3 regions of the Halobacillus sp. ABD4_316 genome follow, and region 3 is predicted to be linked to each of the others. Evidence: a T-box and tRNA genes for the amino acid it is inferred to sense, from the RefSeq annotation. Region 3 holds a T-box; the other regions hold tRNA genes.
What was found. The T-box of region 3 lies ahead of argS (arginine--tRNA ligase). A T-box ahead of a tRNA ligase gene usually reads a tRNA of that ligase, here a tRNA-Arg.

Region 1: it has a tRNA-Arg gene. The T-box ahead of argS (arginine--tRNA ligase) is inferred to sense a tRNA for this amino acid. The anticodon was not compared.
Region 2: it has a tRNA-Arg gene. The T-box ahead of argS (arginine--tRNA ligase) is inferred to sense a tRNA for this amino acid. The anticodon was not compared.

What each region holds. Positions count from the first base shown of each region.
Region 1 is NZ_JBSWZA010000005.1:148,449-154,471, forward strand. It holds gene ACXAJH_RS17560 (sigma-70 family RNA polymerase sigma factor) at 286-1,017, shown strand; tRNA gene ACXAJH_RS17565 (tRNA-Arg) at 1,364-1,440, shown strand; tRNA gene ACXAJH_RS17570 (tRNA-Arg) at 1,444-1,517, shown strand; gene ACXAJH_RS17575 (hypothetical protein) at 1,586-2,296, shown strand; gene ACXAJH_RS17580 (cell wall hydrolase) at 2,364-2,999, shown strand; gene ACXAJH_RS17585 (hypothetical protein) at 3,103-3,807, shown strand; gene ACXAJH_RS17590 (hypothetical protein) at 3,914-4,825, shown strand; gene ACXAJH_RS17595 (crossover junction endodeoxyribonuclease RuvC) at 4,825-5,337, shown strand; gene ACXAJH_RS17600 (thymidine kinase) at 5,428-6,000, shown strand; gene ACXAJH_RS17605 (hypothetical protein) at 6,000-6,023, shown strand, end outside.
Region 2 is NZ_JBSWZA010000002.1:979,219-985,241, reverse strand. It holds gene ACXAJH_RS11765 (phosphoglycerate kinase) at 1-1,119, opposite strand, end outside; gene gap (type I glyceraldehyde-3-phosphate dehydrogenase) at 1,295-2,302, opposite strand; gene ACXAJH_RS11755 (sugar-binding transcriptional regulator) at 2,339-3,367, opposite strand; gene ACXAJH_RS11750 (glutaredoxin family protein) at 3,521-3,742, opposite strand; gene ACXAJH_RS11745 (hypothetical protein) at 3,815-4,039, opposite strand; tRNA gene ACXAJH_RS11740 (tRNA-Arg) at 4,293-4,368, opposite strand; partial or broken gene clpP (ATP-dependent Clp endopeptidase proteolytic subunit ClpP) at 4,745-5,332, shown strand; gene ACXAJH_RS11730 (HPr family phosphocarrier protein) at 5,433-5,687, opposite strand; gene whiA (DNA-binding protein WhiA) at 5,814-6,023, opposite strand, start outside.
Region 3 is NZ_JBSWZA010000003.1:162,224-168,246, forward strand. It holds gene ACXAJH_RS13370 (sensor histidine kinase) at 1-123, opposite strand, end outside; gene comX (competence pheromone ComX) at 194-367, opposite strand; gene ACXAJH_RS13380 (polyprenyl synthetase family protein) at 399-1,337, opposite strand; T-box leader at 2,036-2,250, shown strand; gene argS (arginine--tRNA ligase) at 2,293-3,972, shown strand; gene ACXAJH_RS13390 (hypothetical protein) at 4,048-4,278, shown strand; gene ACXAJH_RS13395 (ribonuclease H-like YkuK family protein) at 4,654-5,136, shown strand; gene ACXAJH_RS13400 (DUF4190 domain-containing protein) at 5,172-5,426, shown strand; gene ACXAJH_RS13405 (peroxiredoxin-like family protein) at 5,467-6,023, opposite strand, start outside.

The DNA.
Region 1 (6,023 bases), on a different contig from region 3:
TATATTCATTGTAGCAAGTGCATTACAGAATACTGAAATTCAAATAAGTGACTTACATCAGGAGCAAGCAATAGCAGAGGACAAGTATGGGTACTCTCCAAGGCTTTCTTTGAGTACCTTTTTTTTGCCCTCCTGATTACAGGATACTGAAATTCAAATAAGTGAAAGTAGCTGATCTGCTCTTTTGAGGAGAAGCCAAGTCCTGCCACAAGTATGTCCTTTTGATTACAGAATACTGTAATTCACTTCGCAAATAAAAATCTAACTTTCAAAGGAGTTTTTACTATGTCTAACATCATCATCAAAACAAATGAGGAAATCAACGCAATCGCTATGGAGTACAAAGCAGCTCAATCTGAGGATGTGTTCATGGAGCTTTACAGCGCATGTCTGCCATTGGCTCAGAAAGTGGGCTACAAAATGTACCACCAGTCTAAAGGTCTTGGTAAACCTGCTGAGGATTTTCTGAATGTGGCTGAGTATGCAATCTTTACTGCTACTAAGAATTATGAGGCTGAAAAGGGTGGGTCTTTTACTGCTTTCTTGAAGAGGTCTATTCAATGGGCGATTAATGATGAAATCATCAAAAAGGCATCTACTAAGACTGAGCAGTTTCATTCTAAGGCTCTTTCTTTGGACAAGCCTCTTTCAAGTGGGGAAGGTACTTTTCTTGATGCTGTTGAGTACCAGGTCGCTACAGAGGCAGATGAAGTCTTTAACCAAGTAGCTGAATCTTTGGAGTCTCCTCAGGATTCCTATATGTCTATTGTCAATGATCTGATTGCTGAGTTCTCTCAGTCTGCGTCTGATGTAGATGGTGACATTATCAAGCATGTTTTCTCTACCATTTTATCTGTAGAAGATGCTACTGCAAGAGTGGTAAACAAGGCTCTTGAGTCAGCTATGCCTGATTTCAAGTCAGCTACTCTTAGAAAGAAAAAATCCAGAGCTTTGACTAGATTTACAGACTTTGCGAAAGAAAAAGGATTTTCTCAGTTAGACCTGTCACAGTTTTAAGTGGCAGTCTAACTATAGTAATGAGGCAGGGGGCTAAGCCTGAGGGCTGATGCTCCTTAACTGCCTTGAGTAAGATTGCAATACATTTGGTTAATGTATTACATTATACAGTTATCCAATATATCGACATCTTAAACCTGTTTTTAAGGATTTTTAGAGAAAAAGTTAAATAATTATTTTTGATACTTAATCTCTGAACCAATAGAGGCTCTATAAGTGTGGATATAAAGTTACATTATTCTGGTAAACAGTAGTCTGAAAGTCTCTAATTAAACTATAGGTATTACTATATTACAGTTTACTGGAAAAGTAAAGGCGATTAACCAATCTTTTTAACTATATTTACCTGCTAGTAGCTCAGTTGGATAGAGCGACTGCCTCCTAAGCAGTAGGTCACAGGTTCAAGTCCTGTCTAGCAGACCATATCTCCCTATAGCTCAATTGGATAGAGCATCAGCCTTCTAAGCTGAGTGTTACAGGTTCGAGTCCTGTTAGGGAGGCTTTATATTATGGGCAATTTGCTCACCTAAATTACAGCTCAATGTAGCTAAAGGAAAGGGAAATGTTAATGTCAGTAATTACAGCAAAAGGCAGTCAAGCTAAAGAGAATGCTAACAAAAAAGCTAAGGTGGATACTTCCAAAATCTATCTAAGACTTAAAGAGAATCAATCTCATAAAGTTAGGGTTCTGGGAGTAGAGGATTATGTTGAGTATGAGTCCAGAGGAGAATACAATCTAGGAATTTACAATCAACCTGTAACTCCTGACAGTCCTTTGAAAGTGGCTCATGAAAAAGGTGGAGAAAAGTTTAAGCCTTTGTTTGCTAAGAAAAGATATGTCTTTGTATTTGGTTCACTAGAAACAGGTGAGCTGGTAGCATGGGATGCTTCTAAGAATCAAGCCAAGAAAATGATTGCTGATATTGAGGACTATCATGAGCAGGAGGTACTGGATGAGATTGCATTCAACCTTAAAAGGACTGGTGATAAGACTGATACTGTCTACAGCCTAACTCCTATCATGAAAATGAAAGAAGAGGACAAAGAAAAGTTTGAGGCTTTCAATGGTACTGAGGTTGAGATGGAGTTCTTTGAGCAGATCATTCAGCCTAAGGATGATAAATTCCTTGCTAAGTTGCTGAAAGATGCAGGTTTTGATGTAGCGACACACCTTCCACATATCCAGTTGGATGATGAGGAGCAAGGCAATGACTCTGATGAGGGAGAGCCTATTACAGATGATGGGCAATCTGATGAAAGTCTGCTAGAAACAATTTAATTACTGAAAAAGGAGATGAGGTTTTTCCTCTCTCCTCTTTTTTTATTACTACTCAGGAGGGAATATATTGAAAAAACTATTAGCTGTACTGGTGTTTGGAATGACAATGTTTTCTGGTTCTACTGCCTTTGCTCACACAGTTGAGGAAGGAGATACAATGTCTGATATTGCTAAGGAAAATGACATGAGCCTACATGCTCTAAGTAAACTGAATCCACAGGTTAAAGACATTGATCTGATTATTGTTGGACAGGAGATTAAGACTGAGGCGAATGTATCTAAAACAGAGGTTAGAGAACAGCCAGAAGTCAAACAGGTGAAAGCAGCTCAAGCTAGTGAGGTTGCTGTAACCCAACATGAAAAGGACTTAATGGCAAGACTGGTAAGGGCTGAAGCTCAAGGAGAATCTTATCAAGGTAAGGTAGCTGTAGCTGAGGTTATTGTAAACAGGGTGGAGTCAGATCAGTTCCCTGATACAGTATCTGGAGTTATCTACCAGAGTGGTCAGTTTAGTCCAGCAACAAATGGCTCAATCAATAGAGCTGCTACTGAGGATTCTAAAAAAGCAGTTAATGAGGCTCTTGCATCAGAGTCCAGTATTGTAGGAAACAGTCTGTTTTTCTATAATCCTCAAACAGCATCTAGCAGATGGCTAGACAGTAAATCAACTAAGGCTGTCATTGGAAATCACACATTTAAGTAACTGAGTGGAGCAGAGGCTCCTCTCTTTTTTTTATGCTTACTGTCACAGTTTGAATAACTCCTCTAAGGATAGTTTTGAAAGTTAATCCAAGGAGGCAGATATAGTGGAGTTTTTTGAATTGCTAAAAGGTATTGCAGAGGGTAATTATGGTGAGGGTGATATGTTTGAATCCACATCAGGCTCTAAGCTCATTTACAAAGAGGGAGTATTGCATTGGGTAACATCTGGAGGGTATGTTGGGACTCCTCTTATTCTGAATGGTGAGGTCATTAGTGAGCAATGGACTAAGAAAACAGACAGTACCATCATTACATTCCTTGAGGCTTTACCTCTAATTCATAAAGGTATTGAGGTTAAGATTAAGGTAGGTACAGAAGATGCAATCAGATACTATCCAGTAGACAGTTTAGATGAGCTGGACAGAATAATTTCCAAAAAGGAATACTTAGATGATCTGTATGTAGCTGATGTATTTGTAGAAAAGAGTGACTTACCTATTGATATCACTAATAACATTAGTCAGCATTTTGTGATAGATGATTCAAGAGCAGTAGTTTCTCCTGCTCTTAACATTAAAGAGGCATTTATTTTACCTAAGGTGAGGAAAGGTAGAAAACTGGAGTACAATGAGGCTTATGAGATTCATCACAAATATCACTTTGCTAAGAAGGGTGTTCCTCAGTTAGCCAAAGAATATGATGTATCAGAAAGAATGATTTACTATGTCTTGGATGGTACTCATTGGGAAGCAGCTCACACAGCATTTCATGAGGAGTACTGTGTAGTAAAAGATGATTATATGATGTAAGCAGGGTAGGGGCTTAGCCTCTATCCTATTTCTGTATGCAGAAGTGTCACACTTTGTCACTCTCCTCTAATTATAGCTATGCAAGTCACTAATAAGGGGGATATGCATGGTTAAGATTAGTAAGGCAGGTGCAAAGAAATTAAGGGCTGAGGCTCTGGGATTGGATACAAGTACAAAAGGAGAGAAAATGGCAAAGCAGTTGATTGACCAATTTAATCAGCTACATGCTTTGGACAGAGTAAATGATGATAAGGACATTGAGGGGATCTTGCTCAGACAGAAAGAATATGAGTTTGAGAGGATTGACTCTACACCTGATTATCCTACAGATATTCCAAAGTTTAATCCATCAGGAGCCAGTAAGCCTATCATGGATTTATACCTAAAAGGAATTGGTACTCCTGAGGTCAATACAGACAAGTACCCTTATCATAAGAGATGGACTAGAAATGGCAGTTTCATTCATGATGCAGTCCAGAGGGATTTATTGTACTCAGAGAAACTACTCCCTAATCCACATTTCACAGTAGATTTCACAGAAGATGGACTTCCTGCATGGGAGAGAAACATCCTGACCTGGAAACAGTTTGAGCATAAAGGGTACAAATTTATCCTCAATGGGATGATGGATGGAATCCTAACTTATGAGCCTACAGGAGATAAACTTGGTTTTGAGTTTAAGACTAAGAGTACAACAATAGGACAAGTTGGGCATTACAAAATGAAAGATGCTCAAGAGGGACACAAAGAGCAATGTATTGCTTATAGCTTACTGTTTGGCATGGATGATTTCATTATCATGTATGAGTCACTTGCTAAAGATGGTTGGACTAAGGGAGCAGAGGCAAAGCCAGATATCAGAGCCTTTCATGTCCATGTAACTGAGGAAATGAGGACTGAGCTGCTAGATAAATTTGCTGATGCTTGTCATCACATAGCTAATGGTATTGAACCAGAGGACAAGTCTTTAGGATTCTTCTCAGGTTATAAATATCTGTTTGAGGGGGATGAGAGCTAATGGCTAGTACAGTCATTCTTGCTCTTGATCTGTCCCTTACTTCCACAGGATTTGCTGTAGGGAAAGTAACAGATGGAAACCTTGAGCTGCTAGAAATTGGTCACATCAATAACAAGAGATATGCAAAGAAATCCCAAGCCTATAGACTTAATGAAATTGCTAAGAGGCTAAAGAAAATCTATGAGGATTACAAAATAGATGTTGTGGTCAAAGAAAGAGGATTTGTAAATAGTAGAGCAGTTGCTACTCAAGCACTCTTTAAAGTGGCAGGAGTTGCTGACTTAGTTAGCTTTCTAAATGGGCTGGAGATAGAGAATGAGCTGCCTCCAAGTACAATAAAAAAGCAGATCACAGGAAATGGCAGAGCAACAAAAGATGAGGTTATGTCTGCTGTAGAGGATTACTTAGGCAGAGATACTAAAGGGTTGAGTCTTATCAAATTTGCAAATGATGATGAGTCAGATGCTGTTGCTGTTCTAATTTCATACTGTATCAAGGCAGGGCTAATTTAAGCTCTGTCTTTTTTTATGTCTAGGTGTCACAGAAATAGACCTGTCTCTAACTATAGGAATGAAGAACAAAACAGAATAGGAGAGGATAAGATGCCAAAGTTACAACCTAAGCTAGTGGTCAATGCAGGAGGCATGTTTGCAGGAAAGTCTACTACATTGATGGCTCAGGGAGAAAGACACATGTTGGCAGGGCATAAGGTTGTCTACATCAAGCCTGATTATGACAGCAGGTATTCTGAGGATGAAATTGTTACTCATGATGGTCAGAAAGTTAAAGCAATGGTCATCAAGGCAGACACTAAGGTTTCATTCACTCAGTTTATCAAGATGGCTACTGCTGATGTAATCCTGATTGATGAGGTTCAATTCTTTACTGAGAAAATCATCACCTTGGTCAATGATCTTCTAGCAGATAGCAAAGTAGTCTACTGCTCAGGACTGGACATGGACTACAAAGGAGAGGCCTTTTCCAATACAGCAACCCTTCTGGGGATGGCTGAGGATGTAAATAAGCTAAAGGCAGTCTGTTCTGACTGTGGCAATGATAGCTATGTCACAGCTAAGACCTCTGGCTCTAATAATAGAGTAGAGCTTGGAAGTAAGGACAAATACAAACCTGTATGTAGAGAGTGCTACAGAAATAAAAAGGGAGAGATTGAGTAATGAGCAAACACATGACTAAAGCA
Region 2 (6,023 bases), on a different contig from region 3:
ACCGCCGCCGGTGGATACGTGGTTCATATCAGATGCATAGCCGAATTTCTCAACAGCTGCTGCTGAATCTCCACCGCCGATCACGCTGTAGCCTTCTGTCTGGGACAGAGCTTCAGCAACGGCTTTCGTACCATTGGCAAAGGATTCAATTTCAAATACGCCCATAGGTCCGTTCCAGATGATCAGGTTGGATTCCTTGATGACGTTGGCGTATTTTTCTCTCGTTTTCGGACCGATATCAAGCGCTTCCCAGTCTGCAGGGATGCTGTCAATCGCTACTTCTTTTTTATTGGCAGAATCAGAGAAGTCATCAGCAACGATAACGTCTTCCGGCATGTAGAAGTTCACGCCTTTTTCTTCTGCCTTCTTCATGTACTCTCTGGCAAGATCCATTTTGTCTTCTTCAAGAAGGGATTTACCGATTTCGTGGCCGAGGGCTTTTACGAATGTATAAGCCAGTCCACCGCCGATGATCAGATTGTCCACTTTATCAATCAGGTTATCAATCACGCCGATTTTGTCTTTCACTTTCGCTCCACCAACAATGGCTGTGAAAGGGCGCTCAGGGTTGGATAAAGCTTTGCCGAGTACATTGATTTCCTTTTCCATAAGGAAACCGGCAACGGCCGGGATATGTTCAGCTACACCCGCTGTTGACGCATGGGCACGGTGGGCAGCACCGAAGGCATCGTTAACGAAAAGATCAGCCATGTCTGCGAAAGCCTTCGCAAGTTCAGCATCGTTCTTTTCTTCACCAGGATGGAAGCGTACGTTTTCAATAAGAAGCACATCACCATTGTTCAATTCTGAAATGGCCTGATTGACTTCATTACCGAATACTTCATCTGTTTTAATAACCGTCTGTCCAAGAAGATCACTTAGACGGTCAGCTACAGGATCAAGACGAAGCTCCTGTACCGCTTCTCCTTTAGGTCGTCCCAGGTGACTGGCAAGAATGACTTTCGCTCCGTTTCCAGTCAGGTGCTGGATTGTCGGAAGAGCAGCTTTAATTCTTGTGTCATCTGTTACCTCTCCATCGCTCATTGGTACGTTGAAGTCTACGCGGCAGAAGACCGTTTTTCCATTCACTTCAACGTCGCGAATCGTTTGTTTATTCATAGAATGACAACCTCCTTGGTTTTGGTCGTTAAACATCTGCCCTTATGTACGTTTCCACACCTTGAAGGAACAGAAACGCAGACAAGCAGAAAACAGAAAAACAAGGATAAAGGAGGAGGACATGAGACCTCCTCCTTTCCTTCTTTTCCTAGTATTTTCTAAAAAGACTCAGATATTACAAGCCTTGGTTTTTAAGGTATACAGCCAAGTCTACGCAACGGTTGGAGTAACCAGTTTCGTTGTCGTACCAAGTGACAACTTTAACCATGTTGTTTTCAAGAGTTGCTGTAGAAAGACCATCAATGATGGAAGAGTTCGTGTTGCCATTGTAGTCAGAAGATACAAGTGGCTCGTCGCTGTAAGCAAGAACACCTTTAAGGTCGCCTTCAGCAGCTTCACGAAGTGCTTCGTTTACTTCTTCAGCTGTTACGTCTTTTTCAAGTTCCGCAACGAAGTCAACGATAGATACGTTCATTGTTGGTACACGCATCGCCATTCCGCTTAGTTTACCATCAAGGTGTGGAAGTACTTTTGCAACAGCTTGTGCCGCACCAGTAGTTGTTGGGATAATGTTTTGACCTGCAGCACGCGCACGACGGTAGTCTTTGTGTGGAAGGTCAAGGATTTGCTGGTCGTTTGTGTAAGAGTGGATCGTTGTCATCATACCACGCTTAAGACCGAACTTCTCATCAAGAACTTTCGCTGCTGGAGACAGGCAGTTCGTTGTGCAGGAAGCGTTGGAAATAACGTGATGGGAATCCTTATCATACTGATCTTCGTTAACACCCATAACGATTGTAAGGTCTTCCTGCTTCGCTGGAGCAGAGATAATGACCTTCTTAGCACCGGCGTCGATGTGTTTCTTCGCATCTTCGCGCTGAGTGAATCGTCCTGTAGATTCGATCACAACATCTACTCCAAGATCGCCCCAGCCAAGTTGTGCTGGATCTTTTTCAGATAGTACTTTGATTTCTTTGCCGCCAACAATCAGGTTGTCACCGTTTGTTGTTACTTTTTCAGAAAGAGCACCGTGTACAGTGTCATACTGAAGAAGGTGTGCAAGCATATTCGCATCTGTTAGATCGTTAACCGCCACTACTTCTACATCATTGTTGTTAAGTGCAGCACGGAATACGTTACGTCCAATACGTCCAAAACCATTAATACCAATTCTTACTGTCATGCAAAATTCCTCCTTGAATGATAAAAATCATTTTATTTAAAGGGAAAAATCCCTTATTAACTCTTGTGCAGCCCCTTCATCTGTGATGAGGACATTACTCTGTCCGGGCTGGAAATAAGAAGCGATTGCCTGAGCCTTTGACCGGCCTCCGGCAACGGCAATGACATGCCGGGATCTGTTCAGATCCTCAAGCTGCAGACCAACGGTGCGAACCTTATGAACGATTTCACCCATACGATTGAAATAGTATCCAAATGCTTCTCCCACGGCTTCATACTGCTGGATCAGCTCCAGCTGCTCCGGAGATGTCTTTCTCCGTTGTGCCATGGTCATTGCATCTCCAACACCATGGATAACGATGTCGGCATGACGGATAATGTCGAGAACTTCTTTGATGGAAGGCTCTTCTTTTATCGTTTTATAGGATTCCTCGCTCAGCGGGTCGGGTACATATAACAAACGGTAGTCGCCCTTTGCTTTTTTTGCCATCTCCGCACAAATCGTATTGGCCTGATTTTCCACTCTTTCACCCAGCCCGCCTCTGGCAGGTACGTACAGGCATTGATCGGCGCCCTTGAATGAGGTCATCATCTGGGCAACGGATGCCATCGTTGTTCCACCTGTAATGGCAATGGCCTGTTCAGGACTCATATGGTCTTTCAAATACTGGACACAAGCTTTTCCCATCTCTTGTTTTACCCAATTGAGCTCATCACTATCACCAGGAACAACAACAACGTAATCCAGATTTAATTTATCCTTTAACTGTTGCTCCAAAACCTTAATGCCTGTAACTTCCTTTATAAATTCAGCCAGCTGCTCAAGGATGTTCTGCCCCTCATAGCTGAGATGCATGCCTCTTGATGTAATTTCAACAGCTCCCTGCTGATTTAAGAAGTCCACCTCGCTGCGTACCGTCCGTTCGGCAAGATTGACGTTTTCAGCCAATGCTCTTCTTCCAACGGGCTGCATGATCTGGATGTAATGAAGCAGCTGATAGCGCCTCTGAATAACGTCCAGGACATCAGGGAATAATTTTTTTTGTAGATCGATGAACGCTCGCATGGAAAAAGCCCCTTCTTTGAAAAAACTGCCGACTGGGATGAATTACGTCCCAGGTAGTCATATTATGTCCCGCTAGGAGCAAAAAAATATCTCATTACATTTTTTATCTTAACAGTGAGGGGGTACGGGTGCAAGCAGAAAACCCATGGTTTTTTATTGTAAACGCTTTTGCAGCTCAAAGTAATCAATGGTCCGATAGTCCAGTTCCTCTTCATTGATCCTCACGACTGGTATTTCGAGAAAATACTTCTCATGGAGCTCCGGGTCTGTTTCGATATCTACTTCTGACACTTCCACAGAAAACAAAGACAACAGGGCCCTCACTTCATCACACAACGTGCATCCGTTCTTCCTATACAGAACGACTGTCTGCATGCCATCCCCTCCCCTTATCCTATCTTTTTTGTACAGGACTTGTTCCTATCTCACAATAAAAAGGACACACATTCAAGATGCGTGCCCTTTTTTATCATAAAAGCCATTATCGATTTTGAGTTTTCTGCGATGTAAAAATTCCGCCAACCCTTCGCCTACATAGTTTTCCGGAGTTCTTTTCAGTAACTCGTAATTAAACGACAACTTCTGCTGCTTCTGCATATCAAACACGTGAATCCGCCGGTCTTCAGACACTTGTTCGGTCGCCAAGATTTTGTAACGGATTAGGTTTGTCATAGATACCCCTCTTCTAAATAAAGCGAAAAGTCCTACAGTACATAAGATAATCATAACATACGACGCCTCATTTAGAAACTACATCGGAATAACTTACCCAAATAAACGTTCGTATAACTGCCGTAAGATTACTGTTCATAAGATGTTTAAATAACATGCATGTAACTGTCTGCTTTATCCTACTATTATTGTACCATAATAATACAGGGAATAAAAAAATAGACCTTCCAAAAGGAAGGTCTATTTTAGACAGCGCGCCTGAGAGGATTCGAACCCCCGACTGACGTAGAACCGGAATCTACCGCTCTATCCGACTGAGCTACAGGCGCAGAAGCGACATGCAAATACTATTATAATGAATGACCACTGATTACGCAACCCGTTTTTGAAAAATAATTTCTTTTAGTACGTATACTTATGATAAAACGATCCGCCGGGGCCCTGGAACTCCACGGGCCCTTCCTGCACAGTGACCAGGAAATGAGATCTTTAAACATGTACATAGAAGGTCATCGGATGTTCCACGGATTTTTATATCCTACGTTTATTACAGACAATTAAGGGTATGATGGTAGAAGGAATCCGTCTCTTCCGTCTGATTTAACGGCTGCGGATATCGTCGATTGTTTTTGTTTGACCTTTATTGACCTTAAAGGTATGATGAATGTATCTCAAAGATAATCAAGTGATGATAAGGAGGAACTTACAATGAATTTAGTCCCTACAGTTATTGAACAAACAAACCGGGGAGAGCGTGCTTATGACATCTACTCCCGCTTACTTAAAGACCGGATCATTATGCTCGGCAGCCCGATCGATGACAACATCTCGAACTCTGTTGTAGCTCAGCTGTTGTTCCTTGCAGCAGATGACCCTGAAAAAGATATTTCCCTATACATTAACTCACCAGGTGGTTCCATTACTGCAGGAATGGCGATCTACGATACGATGCAGTTCATCAAGCCGAACGTATCTACCATCTGCACAGGTATGGCAGCATCTATGGGTGCCTTCCTTCTGAACGCTGGTGAGCCTGGGAAGCGTTACGCTCTTCCAAACAGTGAAGTCATGATCCACCAGCCACTAGGCGGTACACAGGGTCAGGCCTCTGACATTGAAATCCACGCAAAGCGTATCATCAAAATGCGCGAGAAACTGAACCAGATTCTTGCCGAACGCACAGGTCAGCCGTATGAGGTCATCGAACGCGATACAGACCGTGACAACTTCATGTCTGCACACGAAGCTGTTGAGTACGGACTAATCGACAAAGTGATGGAAAAGAACGTTTAATGACATCTCTTGAAAATCCGCTGGAGTTCCAGCGGATTTTTTATGTTTTATATGAGAACGTTCTCTTATTCGACACGTTCATTGATTCACATAATGAAGCTTACGCAGGCTGCACAAATGCCGTTAACATTTGAATGGCCTGTTCTTCATCAGACCCGTCTGCGATAATTTTCACTTCTTCGTCGGTGCCTACCGCAAGACTCATTAACCCCATGATACTTTTTGCATTCACACGTTTTTCCTCTTTTTCAATGAAGATGTCCGCAGAAAATTTATTAGCTTCCTGAACAAACAAGGCAGCAGGTCTTGCCTGAAGGCCGGTTTCCAATTCGATTTTAATCGTTTTTTCCAACACTGGTCATTCTCCTTTCTTGTTCACACCACTTTTGTAAGCGTTATCAAATGGGTGAAAAAAGAACGCTCTCCTTACGAAAGCGTTATAATTGTCTTTTATTATAGCACGAATGAATCCGAAGATGAATCAGTTTCTGGACTTTTCTGTGACTTCACCTTTTCTAACCCGGTCAGCGAATTCATCAATTTTTCTCAGTCTGTGGTTAATGCCGGATTTACTGATTGTTCCGCCTGAAACGTATTCCCCTAGTTCCTTCAGTGAAACTTCCTGGTACTCAAGACGAAGGGAAGCAATCTCCTGAAGCTTATCCGGAAGAGCCTCCAGTCCTACTGTCCG
Region 3 (6,023 bases):
TTTATTCTCACTGACATCGATACCTACATATGTTTTCGTCATCGTTACGAAAATTAAATAAAGAGCAACAACAAAGATAAAACTAAAATAAAAGATAAATCTCTTACTTTTTATTCGAGCCATTTCCATTCCCTTTCTTTTATAACGTCAAAAAAGCCAGAGTATCTCTGGCTTTCAGGATCTCTATCATGGATTACTTCCAGTAACACATTCTCCACTCTATGCCCTGAAGGTCTTCGGATGCGAACACATCAATAAGGGCTTCCTTTTCCACTTCAGAAACACCCGGAAGGTCGGCTTTTCCCTCTTTCACAGCATTCATAAGCGCTGGATTTTGTACAATCTTCTGAACCAATTCAAATAGCATGATTGTTTCCTCCTTATGCAAGATCCATCTTTTATAAATCTTCAATCCTCTTCCTCATTTGTTCCTTCCAAGCCTGCCCTGCCTGAAACACGTCCAGCTCCCGTAACGCCTGCCGTTGATATTTCCGGATCAGCACCTGGATATATGGTTTGACAGGGGACCGGGATACCCACTCAAACAACGGCTGCTTTCTATCTGTGATAAACGATTGATCGACACGGCCTTCATAGTAATCACGTATCCAGCCGGCTTCCTCACTGCTTTCCCGCAGGAGCAGAAATACAGGGAGGGTCCACTTCTTGTTAATGAGATCATTTTTAGCATCGAAACGCACAATGTCCTGCAGGTCATTCACTAACTGAGCCGCAATTCCAAAACTCTCCGCATACAAACGAACGCCTGAAAGGTCTTCATTCTCTTGAAAAGCTGCTCCGGCCATACAGGCACATGCCATCAGCGAACCGGATTTCCGCCTGATCATCCTTAGAAATTCTTCTTCCGTAGAAGCGGATTCATTCAGGTCGGCGTGCTGACCATTCACCGCCTGCAGGACCTGCTGGTGCATGGCCTGAAGAGCATCCGAAGATGTTTCTTTTTGAAAAGGGGACTCATGCATCAGCTGCATGCTCAGCATCAAAAACCCCGTCGAAATATTCATGGACGAGGCAGAAGACACCTGACTCCAAGGTTTATCGCCAGCATCTTCATCCTGAAGATCATCCAGGATATCAAGAGCCAGTATTAAAAACTCGATAGCTGCCGATAGAACATACACCCCTTCATGCTTTTTCCTGCTATGGATATGAAAGTGCAGCTGCGTCAACGGCGAAAAGGAAAACCCTTCTGCTTTCTTATAGGAGATAAACCGCTCAGCCATCCGGGCAAGGACGGCTTCGTTCAAATGAGTCTTCACCGCTTGAACCATCATGCTGTGTAAACGGTCGGGTGAATAACTCGGAATCATTCCCATACGTCACCTCCCTTTCCAAAAAATGTGTCGAAATCTGATTGCAAAACAACACTATCACATCAAGAATAAACGTCAAAAGGTAGTAAAGTATTATGTAATTAGATAGAAAATTCCTCCCCCATCTTTCTATGCGTACATCCTCCGCTCGTTGGTGATGGATTTACTTTCTCACAGGCTTACATAGAAGTGTTATCGATTTGTCATACAAATGTTATCTTTTTGTCATAATCAAAGTTTCCTATTCCTGCTTGAAAGATGTTTTTCAAATACTCCTTAAACAGCACAACAGACGTACATCGCTGTCCCATACGTTCGAGCATTCATGAATATTTTGTATAAACAAATGATAAGCCGGCTTTACTTATCAGGCAGTCTTGCCTGAACACCATCGAATGGTTCATTTTCTGACAGGATAAAAGAAACCGCTCTCATTCATATGCGCCTTTTTACACACGTTATTTTCCATGAACGGGATCATTATAAATTTATGGGAATTAAAAGGGTTTATATACCCAGTTTAAAATGTGAAAATTTATGAAATTTATTCCAGAACCGATCGTTATAGAGGCCTATTTACTGTATTTTTACAAAACGCGGCTTCTTACGTTGGCGCGTATCACGTCCCGCATTCCACATGGACCCTTTTTACATGAAACATTGCATCGTCGCTGGAAATCCGATATAATCTTTTCAACTATTCAAAATCAATGACAAAGAGAGTAGCCGGCGGGAAGGTCACAGCGAACCGGGGGTGGTGGAAGCCCGGATGTCCTTCTGTCGGTGAACCGGACTTTGGAGATGGTCTTCTGAAACACACGTAGGAAGATCCGGGGACACCCCGTTATCAAATTCAAGCGGCTGATTTACATTCAGCTATAAGAGTGGCACCGCGAGTCCAGGCCTCGTCTCTTTTTTTAGAGACGGGGCCTTTTTATATGGAAAAGGAGGAGCATAAATGGAAAAGCAAATGACAGCACTTCAAATATCTCACATACTCGGAGAGGATTATCCACGCGAATGGGTGGAGTCCATGTTGGAGGTACCGAAAAAGGCATCCTTTGGGGATGTCTCCTTCCCCTGCTTCGCTCTAGCCAAGTCGATGCGTAAAAAACCAGTCATCATTGCAGGAGAAATCGCCTCCAGACTGAACCACCCTGTTTTTGATCAGGTAGAGGTCCAGGGTGGTTATATCAACATCTTCTTTGACCGCTCGTTCATTACCGAACATACGTTGAATCAAGTTCTTGAGGACCCTGAAGCTTATGGCAGCCATACCTTTGGGGAGGGGAAAAACGTAGTCTTAGATATGTCCTCTCCGAACATCGCCAAACCCTTCTCCATGGGTCACCTCCGCTCCACCGTCATTGGAAACGCCCTGGCCAATCTCATGGACAAGTGCGGCTATACTCCCGTAAAGGTCAACTACATCGGAGATTACGGGACACAGTTCGGGAAACTTCTGGCCGCCTACACCCGCTGGGGCGATCCAGATGTCGTCGAAGCTGATCCAATCAAGGAACTGACTAAGCTATATGTGACATTTCACGAAGCTGCCGAGGAAGAACCTTCCCTCATTGAAGAAGGCAGAGAATGGTTCAAGAAGCTGGAATCCCAGGACCCGGAGGCGCTCACCCTTTGGAACTGGTTCCGCGAAGCCTCCCTGAACGAATTCAACACGTTATATGAAATGCTTGGAGTGGATTTTGATTGGACTCGCGGTGAGGCTTATTATACGGACAAAATGGAGCCTGTCATCAAACTTTTGGAGGAAAAGGGTCTGTTGGAAACATCAGAAGGAGCGGATGTGGTTCAACTGGGCGATACAATGCCCCCTTGTCTGATCCGTAAAAGCAACGGCACCACTACGTATGCCACCCGTGATCTCGCTGCCGCCATCGACCGCTATCAGTCTTATCCTTTCGAAAAAAGTCTGTATGTTGTTGGCAGTGAACAGTCCCTTCATTTTCAGCAGATGAAGCTTGTATTGAAAAAGGCCGGGTTTGAGTGGGCAGACCGATTGGAGCATGTCTCGTTCGGGATGATTCTGCAGCATGGAAAAAAGATGTCTACGAGAAAAGGGAAGACGGTTTTGTTGGAAGAAGCTCTGAAGGAAGCCGTAGCGCAGGCACTCTTGAATATGAAAGAGAAAAATCCCAACCTCACGAATCCTGAAGAAACAGCGCGCCAAGTCGGAGTTGGAGCCGTGATTTTTCACGATTTAAAGCAGGATCGACGTCATGATATTGAATTTTCTCTCGAGGATATGCTTACTTTTGAAGGAAATACCGGTCCATATCTGCAGTACACTCATGCCCGCGCATGCTCGCTTTTACGTAAAGGCGGATTTTCGGCAGACACTCCGCAGCCGGCGGTTGACGACCCTGAAGCCTGGCCATTAGTAAAGGCGGTCCGTGCATTTCCAGAAATGACTCAAATGGCCTGTACGACCAATGATCCCTCTAAAATTGCCCGTTACCTGCTGGACCTTGCCCGAACATTCAATCACTTTTATGCCAAATCAAAAATTATCGGCTCCGCTTCCCAACAGGAACGCCTGACGCTCGTTTACGCATTTGCCGTCGTACTGAAGGAAGGGCTGCGTCTGCTTGGAATGGCTGCGCCGGAACATATGTAAATCAGGAACATTTCCAACATCCGCCCGCTTTCTATTATAATGAAGGTAAGACTTTAATCAGGGGGCGGATGTTCAATGTATCCTTTGTACTATGCCATCATCATTGTTTTGTCGATTACCGCTTTGGTCAGTACGGTTGTCATTGCCAAAAACATGGACAAGTCGGAAAACCAGCTGACCCCGGAAGAGGATCTGCAGCACTTGAAATCCGATAAAAAAGATCAAGGAAGCATTCCTTTACTCTCCACGATCTACGCGATCACTTTTGTGATCACTATTATTCTTTGCTGGATTTTTATTTTCTAGGGCCTGTTTCACTCACCACCAGGGCCCTTTTTCCAGTGCCATGCATTTTCTCCAACGGGCAGGATATGGATCCAGGTTATCCAGTCCTTTCACTCCCCTTCCTCTGCACATTGACTATTTTTTACATAAATTGCGCAGAATGCACACATACTCTATTTAAAAACATGTTATCTTTCAAGCAGGTCTATGAATATCCTAATAACAGAATGGTCACAGCTGCTTGGATGGAGACAGTTTCACGGCAGGACAATCAAGGATTGCCCAAGGAGAAAAAAGGGAATACACTTATCCCCCACACTCCACTGCCTAGAAATAAAAAAGGAGATGGCACATGTGCACCAGCTCGATTTGTTTCAAAACCTCACGCATAAAAAAATGGGATTTGCAGAAGTGTTCTCACATATTTTAACATTTATGAAACGGGAGCCTGTCGGGAATTACCGTTTAATGGTAGGAACAGATTCACAAGTCCACCCTTCCCGCACGCTGTTTATTACCGGAGTCGTCATTCAGCGGGTAGGAAAAGGGGCCTGGGCCTGTTACCGCAAAGAAGTCATCCCCAGGGAAATGACTACCCTGCATGAGCGGATTTCCTATGAAACATCTTTAACAGAGCGGGTTGCCTCCCTTTTTACAGAAGAACGGAAAAATGAGTTAATTGATATTGTCCTCCCTCACATCTACAAAGGTGCGACATTTACAATGGAAGGACACATTGATATAGGTTCCGGTGACCGGAACCGGACAAGAGTGTATGTAAATGAAATGGTGGCCAGGATTGAATCCCTTGGGATGGAACCAAAAATCAAGCCCGACTCAATCGCCGCCAGCAGCTATGCGAACCGATATACCAAATAACCTCCCTAAGGTTGTTTGGAGGAGAGGAGCATTCTATGTATCAAAAGGCTGTGACATCCCTCGTACTGGGCATCATGTCCATCTTCCTCCCTCTCGCCGGATTAATAACAGGCATCATCGGCATCGTGATGGCCAATGCCTTCTTACGCAGCGAAGAGGAGGAAAAAGAAAACGGCCGGCACTTTGCGACGGCAGGAAAAATCTGTTCCATCATTGGCATCTGCATCCAGGTCAGTGTCCTGCTGATGCTGGCAGCCGGCTTCTACCTTTTCGGATTTTTCCACTCATAAAAAAACGCCCTCCACATCCATGGAGGGCATCTTTTTGGACTTATGCGTTTACTTTTTTCAGCTCTTGGAGAACTTCAGAAGGTTCTGCACGGTCTTTATAGTCAGATTTTGTATATTCGTATACAACCGTACCATCTGTATCAATAATGTAGGTAGCGGATACTGGAAGCGTCCAGGAATCGTCTCCATTATGCTTGTCTACATTCAATCCTTTATCCTTATACACATCTACAAGATAATCCGGAAGCTCATAAACAAGGTTGAACTGCTGAGCAACTTTGTTTCCAACATCACTCAAAACGTGATACTCCAGGTCGTTTTTCTCCTGAGTAGTCATGGATTGATCCGGCGTCTGCGGGCTGATAGCAATCAGCTGAGCTCCTTCATTATGAATATCATCCATGATTTCCTGATAGGCACGCAGCTCCATGTTGCAGTAAGGGCACCAGCCGCCGCGGTAGAAAGTTACGATAGCAGGACCCTGCTTCAGCTGTTCGGAAAGCTGAACCTGACCACCTTTGGCATCTGGAAGGATGAAGTCCGGGGCTTTTTCTCCTTTGGAAAGACCGTTCCCCTCTTCAGAGGCTTCCAATTCAT